Regions from separate parts of the Bacteroides sp. AM10-21B genome, predicted to be linked through region 2. Evidence: riboswitches for the same ligand, from Rfam matches in the RefSeq annotation. Region 2 holds a riboswitch; each other region holds the start of a gene.

Region 1 (2,275 bases), on a different contig from region 2:
CATCAATGACATCACGCTGGAAGAAGAACAGATACGCCTGAAACGGCAACTCACGCAGAACATCGCCCACGAACTGAAGACTCCCGTAAGCAGCATTCAGGGGTATCTGGAAACTATCGTCAACAACGAGAATATCTCGCATGAAAAGATGCAGACCTTCCTCGAACGGTGCTATGCCCAAAGCAATCGCCTCAGCCGCCTGCTGCGGGATATTTCCGTACTGACGCGCATGGATGAAGCCGCCAACATGATTGATATGGAAAAGGTGGACATCAGTATGCTCGTCACCAATATAGTCAATGAAGTGTCGCTGGAATTGGAAGAAAAACATATTACCGTCATCAACAGCCTGCAACCCAAGATACAACTAAAAGGCAACTATTCATTGCTCTACTCCATATTCCGCAATCTCATGGATAACGCCATAGCTTATGCCGGAACGAATATCCACATCAACATCAACTGCTTCCGCGAAGACGAGAATTTCTATTATTTCAGTTTTGCGGATACCGGAGTGGGTGTTTCGCCGGAGCACCTGAACCGCCTGTTCGAACGCTTCTACCGCGTAGACAAAGGACGCTCACGCAAACTGGGCGGCACAGGCTTGGGACTTGCCATCGTGAAAAACGCCGTCATTATCCACGGTGGAACAATCTCCGCCAAGAACAATCAGGGGGGTGGACTGGAATTTGTGTTCACGCTGGCAAAGGAGAAATAATTCTCTCCATTCATTCTTGTATGTCACTTTTTTCATTATCTTTGCGATGCATTGGTTTGCCTCCTTTCTTTCAAAGGAGGCAATTAAAAGGGAATCAGGTGCAAATCCTGGACAGTCCCGCTGCTGTAAGTTTCACATAATGTTGCAGGCTATAAACTCTCTCCATGCCACTGGAAGCATATTCCGGGAAGGCTGTTTGCAACAGAAACAAGTCAGAAGACCTGCCATGCACTGTTTTATCATTGCTTTCGAGGAAAAAGCGTTGAGTCTAATGAACCGGATAATTCATCCAATCATTTCATTCATCAAAACTCTTTCAAAGAAAGTAAAAGAGAATAAACTCTGCCAAGTTTATTTAAATGATGTCCGGCCGAAGTGATTCGTCCGGACATTTGTTTTACAAAAAGTCATAAAAGATTGCCTATCACCCGCAAAATCATTATATTCGGCACATAAAAACACAACAAACGGATTCTTCCGTTGACCTATTGTCGAACTTATAAAAATTAAGAATCTATGGAATTACCATTTGCCGAATCATGGAAAATTAAAATGGTGGAACCTATCCGCAAAAGTACCCGCCAAGAACGTGAACAGTGGTTGAAAGAGGCTCATTACAACGTTTTTCAGCTGAAATCAGAACAAGTCTATATCGACCTCATCACCGACTCGGGAACAGGAGCCATGAGCGACCGGCAATGGGCAGGCATAATGCTTGGGGACGAAAGTTACGCAGGCGCTTCTTCTTTCTTCAACCTGAAAGAGGTTATCACCCGTCTCACCGGATTTGAATACGTCATCCCTACCCATCAGGGGCGTGCCGCCGAAAATGTATTGTTCTCCTATCTGGTGCATGAGGGGGACATAGTACCGGGAAACTCCCATTTCGACACAACCAAAGGACACATCGAAAGCCGGAAGGCAATAGCGCTGGACTGCACGATAGACGAAGCCAAACAAACACAACTGGAAATCCCCTTCAAAGGGAATGTAGACCCTGCCAAATTGGAAAAAGCATTGCAGGAACATAGTGACCGCATACCGTTCGTCATTGTCACCATCACCAACAACACAGCCGGAGGACAACCCGTTTCCATGCAGAACCTTCGTGAAGTCCGAAGCATTGCCGACAAGTACGACAAGCCTGTCCTTTTTGACTCTGCCCGCTTTGCCGAAAACGCTTATTTCATCAAAACCCGCGAGGAAGGTTACAAGGACAAGAGCATTAAGGAAATCACCAAAGAAATGTTTGCCCTTGCAGACGGCATGACCATGAGCGCCAAGAAAGACGGCATCGTCAATATGGGCGGATTTATCGCAACCCGCCGACAGGACTGGTACGAAGGGGCCAAAGGATTCTGCGTGCAGTTCGAGGGCTACCTTACTTATGGCGGCATGAACGGCCGCGACATGAATGCGCTTGCCATCGGCTTGGATGAAAACACCGAGTTCGACAATCTTGAAACCCGCATCCGCCAAGTAGAATATCTGGCAAAGAAACTGGATGAGTATGAAATACCTTACCAGCGTCCTGCCGGAGGACATGCAATCTTTGTA
Region 2 (2,275 bases):
TTGAATGGACGGTATAAAGCCGTTGCGGATAAATAATATTCATCCTGTCTATGTACAGCACGATAGTATCCGTCAGCATATTCCTTGCCTTTATCTTCATATCTGTTCCAACCATGATTATACTTTGCTTGTGCCTGCAAACTCCATTTCGAAGAGAATCGTTTCTTATAACGTGCCTGCACAAAGGTATTCTCGTCCCAAAGAATTTCGTCGGATATCGGATTATAGAGAGTGACCGCTCCCGGAAGCCCGCGACGAGAGTTGAAATAATAGCCTTTCACATCCAACTCGCCACCGTCTTTAAAGGTATGGTAAAGAGTCGCCTCTCCCTGCCAGGAATAGATAGTTGAATTATTGCGTTTTTCTTCTGTCACATACTTTCCATTGACCAAAGTAAAAGGGTAATTCCCATCAGCACGCATATAATTAGCGTTCACAGCAAAGCGAGTACGGTCGCCTACCTTCTGCCACCAACGCAGAGATGGAGTAACGTATCCGAATGAACCGCCACTTACCCGTGCCTGAAAAGCCACATTACGTTCCTCATCAAAATGCGGCTTTTCCGTTTCAATACTCAATACGCCTGCCGAAGCATACAAACGTGCTGACTGCAACATATCGTCAGATTGCCCTATCGCCAGTGAAAGGGCAGAAACATTATCAAGTGAGAAACGTCCTATATCAATTTGCCCTGCTTGGGAATTACTTACGACAACACCATCATAACTGACAGCCGTATGCGCCGCTCCGATATTTCGTACGGAAACTGTTTTCAATCCGCCAATGCCTCCGTAGTCTTTTACATTAGCACCCGCAAAACGACGCACGGCATCAGCCATATTCTGTATGCCGAGACTGCTTATATCTTGCTGTGACAATGTTTGTACAGGTACAGCCGAAGTAACTTTATTAGGCATACGTCGTGCTGTAACAGTCACTTTATCAATCTGATGCACTTTTCCTGTAATCGTGTCCTTTCGCGCTACTTCTTGTGCAGAAAGAATTCCTTCCATACAAAAACAAGCGATGCAGAGTAACCGCATCTTCATTCTCCACACCATAAAAGAGTAAAGATTATCTTTAAAACATACACACTGTCCGCTTTCCTCGAACGGGCAATTTTTTGACTTCGTTTTGCAGGTCTTCTGACTTATTTCTAATGTATCGCCTTCCCATCCTCAAACCAAAGACAGTGGCACAAGAATGATACATTCATAATGAAACTTACAGCAGCGGGACTGTTCGGGAGTTTCACCCGATTCCCTTTTCATCCGTTCCCTGAATAAGGAACCGGAACAAAACGCCGACAAAGATAAGAATATAATATAAATATCAACCGACTCTTTACAACAGTTTCTGCAAAAAAACATTTATTAATCTATAAGGAGCAAAATTTAAAGCTTTCTTATAGAAAGGCAACCGATGAAAAGAGAAACAAGCGCACACACAAGAGCATAACGCTCCCATGAAAAATAAGAAACCGGTAGACATCCTGATATCTCCCATACCTACCAGAGGTGATACGATTCCGCCAAATGCAAAACCTATCGCCCCCAAAAGGGCTGAAGCCACCCCGGCATTTCTGCGTTCACAATCCATTGCTAAAGTATTGGAGGCTGTAAAAGACATTCCTACCATTGAAAGCAGGCAGAAAATCAATATCTCATACACCCAGAAACTGCAATTCAGGAAAAATGCGGCGGAGACTAATATGGAGATAAGCAGCATACCGTGATTTCCTACATATAACGCCCGTTCCATTGTGGAAAAACGAACCGACAAAACGGAAGATATAACCATAGCGACCGCATTGACCCCAAAACAAATACTGAATAACATAGGTGAAAGTCCATAATGCTGCTGCATGATGAAAGGAGCTGAAGCTATATTGGTAAACAAAACTCCCATCGTAAACCCATACTGTAAAATATAGCGTACATACTGACGGTTATGCAGAACTACGCCAAAACGACGGTACATATCCCCCCACTTGAAGTTTTGCCTTTGCCCGTTCGGCAAGGACTCTTCGAAACGTATACTTCCGATAATCAAAAGAGCGCCCAATATAAATAAGAACCAGAAGATTCCATGCCAACCGCTGAAATCGGCCAGCATCCCTCCCCCTATCGGAGCAACCACCGTAGCTATCCCATTGATGGCGCCGATAGTGGCAAGCATCCCCGCAAGTTCATGGGCAGAATACTTATCAGTAGCAATGGATCGGGATATGACCACTCCCCCTGCCCCGGCAACACCCTGCACAAAACGTAATGCT
Region 3 (2,275 bases), on a different contig from region 2:
TCGTCCGGTTTCGTAGCCGTTCTCATCGATGTTATTGTTCTGCCAACTTCCTGCCTGACGACGCTGGTAGGAGGTGTATGAGGAAAATTTTCCGGCATTGACATCGGCATTGACACTTTCAGTCAGGCGTCCCTCATTGGAGTAGTGGGTATAGCTGGACACGTTTACAGTGTTCCGGGCATCGTCTGTGATAATATTGATAACGCCGCCTATGGCATCACTTCCGTACAGAGCGGACGCTGCGCCGTTCAGTATCTCGATACGTTTGACATTGGCTACGTTAATACGTGTGTAGCGGTCTTCACCTGCCAGGCGTTTACCGTTTTCCAGTATCAATATGTAGTCTTCGTTAATACCGTTCAGGCTCATGGTAGTACCCATACCGTTGGTGTAAGAAGATATATTGGGCGTTAGTTTTACCAGTGCTTCTTCCAGCGTGGATATGTTGGTGCTACTTATGTCTTTGGCTGTGATTACGGAAACGGGAACGGGACTATCTGTCATTCGTCGGTGTGTACCGGTTCCGGTTACTACTACTTGGCTGATGTTGTTGTAACTCTCTTCCAGTTTTATGAGGAGATTTTTCTTCTGTCCGTCTGTGGTGTATTTTTTGGGGGTGAAACCAATATAGGAGAATCGTAGTGTGTGCTGTCTGTCAGGTAGGTTGTCGATAGTGAATTCTCCTTTTCCGTTGGTGGTGCATCCTGTCAGACTATTGTCTATCCGGATATTTACCCCTGCGAGAGGTTCGTTTGTGTCGGCATTCACTACTTTTCCGCTCAATGCAGTCTGGGCATAGAGCAGGGGTGTCAGGCAGCACAGTATGGCTGCCAATAAACATTTAGTTCTCATTTATTGAAAATGTAAGATTAATACTTGTCTTCCTGACCCCGGGAAGACGTTGACTGCGCAAATTGCCAAGGCAGGTTTCCTGACTCAGTCTCGTGGAAAAAACAGACCTTCCCGTCCTCGGCTTACGTTGTGCTCAAACTAATGTTTGCTATCAACAACCGTCTGTAAGACAGTGGTATTGCTTTGAAGAATGTTTTCCGCATGCTCCGTTGCGTGATAAGCAGGCGGAGCAAAGTGACTTTACAGTAGCGGGCACTGTTCCGGTTTCGCACCGGATTCCCTTTTATACAACTCGTTGGGACAACGGGTGTATCACCTAAGCGGTAACAAAGATAGGGGTTTATTTCTAATTGATAAAGGAAAGGGTGAGATAACATAATAGGTCCTATCTAATTGCCTATTTTTTTTGATTTGTAATTCTTTAAAATACCTGATTTTAAAAGGAAGGATGTGCCCAAAATGATAATTGAATTTCATTTTGGACACATTCTCTTATTGATGAAAAAAATTATGTGTCTTTATGCTTTGTTCTCTACTTTGCTTTATGCTTCCGGCTGATAATCTTCACCATTTTCCCAGGCGTCGGCATCCCATTGTTCTTTCAGGTGGTTTACCCAGATTGCACGTATTTCAGGATAGCTGCCCAAAGCTTTGATACCACAACCGTCTTTGATACCGTGGTCGGCATCGGCCTGGCCTACGGGGTGAGCTTCAAATGCTCTGTCTACCTTGAAACCTGCTTTTTCCAGACGTTCGCGCCAGCTGTATTCGTTGGTATTGAGTTCTACTTCATCCAAACCTTTGTTTTCGGCTATTGCTTCGATACCCCAAAGGTCGTTATGGGCGTGGTCACCGGCAATAGACATGAAAGGAGCAAGGTAGATGGTTACGTCTGCAGGTTGTAAATTGTTGGTTTTGCAATATTTCATCACTTGTGAGTAGATGCAGCCGGGATAGTTGCTTATCATCTGCTCGGCAGAAGCTACCGATATACGGTCTGCTTCTTTCTCTTCCTCTTCTTTCGGCCAGAAAAGCATTTCGCCATAGTCTACGGTACCTACGAAGATATTTCCGTTTGCGGCTTTTGCTTGTAGTTTATTCTGTACATCCAGGTACTTACCGTTGGCATTGTAGTTCACATCGGGGTTACCGTGTCCCATCAAGAGAACGATGTTCTTCTTGTCGGTCAGTTTATCTTTGTAATGATTATAAAGAATCTTTGACACTTCTTCCGTATCATCATCAGTAGAGAGCAGGTTGGCGCCTTTCAGTACATCAATATGTGGATACCAGTCAATCATAAAGTTTTTCTTAATGTCGGTATTCATCAGTGAGAGGTATTCTTCACCGGGAATAACGTGAAGTGATTGTACGGCTACGCGTGTATATCCTGCATCACCGATAGCTTTCAACCATTGGTCCA

The links. A riboswitch is a leader RNA that binds a small molecule or an ion and turns the genes downstream of it on or off. The one in region 2 is predicted to bind cobalamin.
Region 1: linked by a shared signal. The riboswitch ahead of DW121_RS07935 (tryptophanase) and the one ahead of DW121_RS05285 (TonB-dependent receptor plug domain-containing protein) in region 2 are both predicted to bind cobalamin.
Region 3: linked by a shared signal. The riboswitch ahead of DW121_RS11175 (TonB-dependent receptor) and the one ahead of DW121_RS05285 (TonB-dependent receptor plug domain-containing protein) in region 2 are both predicted to bind cobalamin.

Annotation. Positions count from the first base shown of each region.
Region 1 covers NZ_QRME01000005.1:115,131-117,405, forward strand. Annotated here, with positions in the region: gene DW121_RS07930 (ATP-binding protein) at 1-718, shown strand, start outside; cobalamin riboswitch at 754-962, shown strand; gene DW121_RS07935 (tryptophanase) at 1,235-2,275, shown strand, end outside.
Region 2 covers NZ_QRME01000003.1:262,447-264,721, reverse strand. Annotated here, with positions in the region: gene DW121_RS05285 (TonB-dependent receptor plug domain-containing protein) at 1-1,061, opposite strand, end outside; cobalamin riboswitch at 1,118-1,316, opposite strand; gene DW121_RS05280 (multidrug effflux MFS transporter) at 1,345-2,275, opposite strand, start outside.
Region 3 covers NZ_QRME01000007.1:201,865-204,139, reverse strand. Annotated here, with positions in the region: gene DW121_RS11175 (TonB-dependent receptor) at 1-852, opposite strand, end outside; cobalamin riboswitch at 904-1,187, opposite strand; gene DW121_RS11170 (sirohydrochlorin cobaltochelatase) at 1,395-2,275, opposite strand, start outside.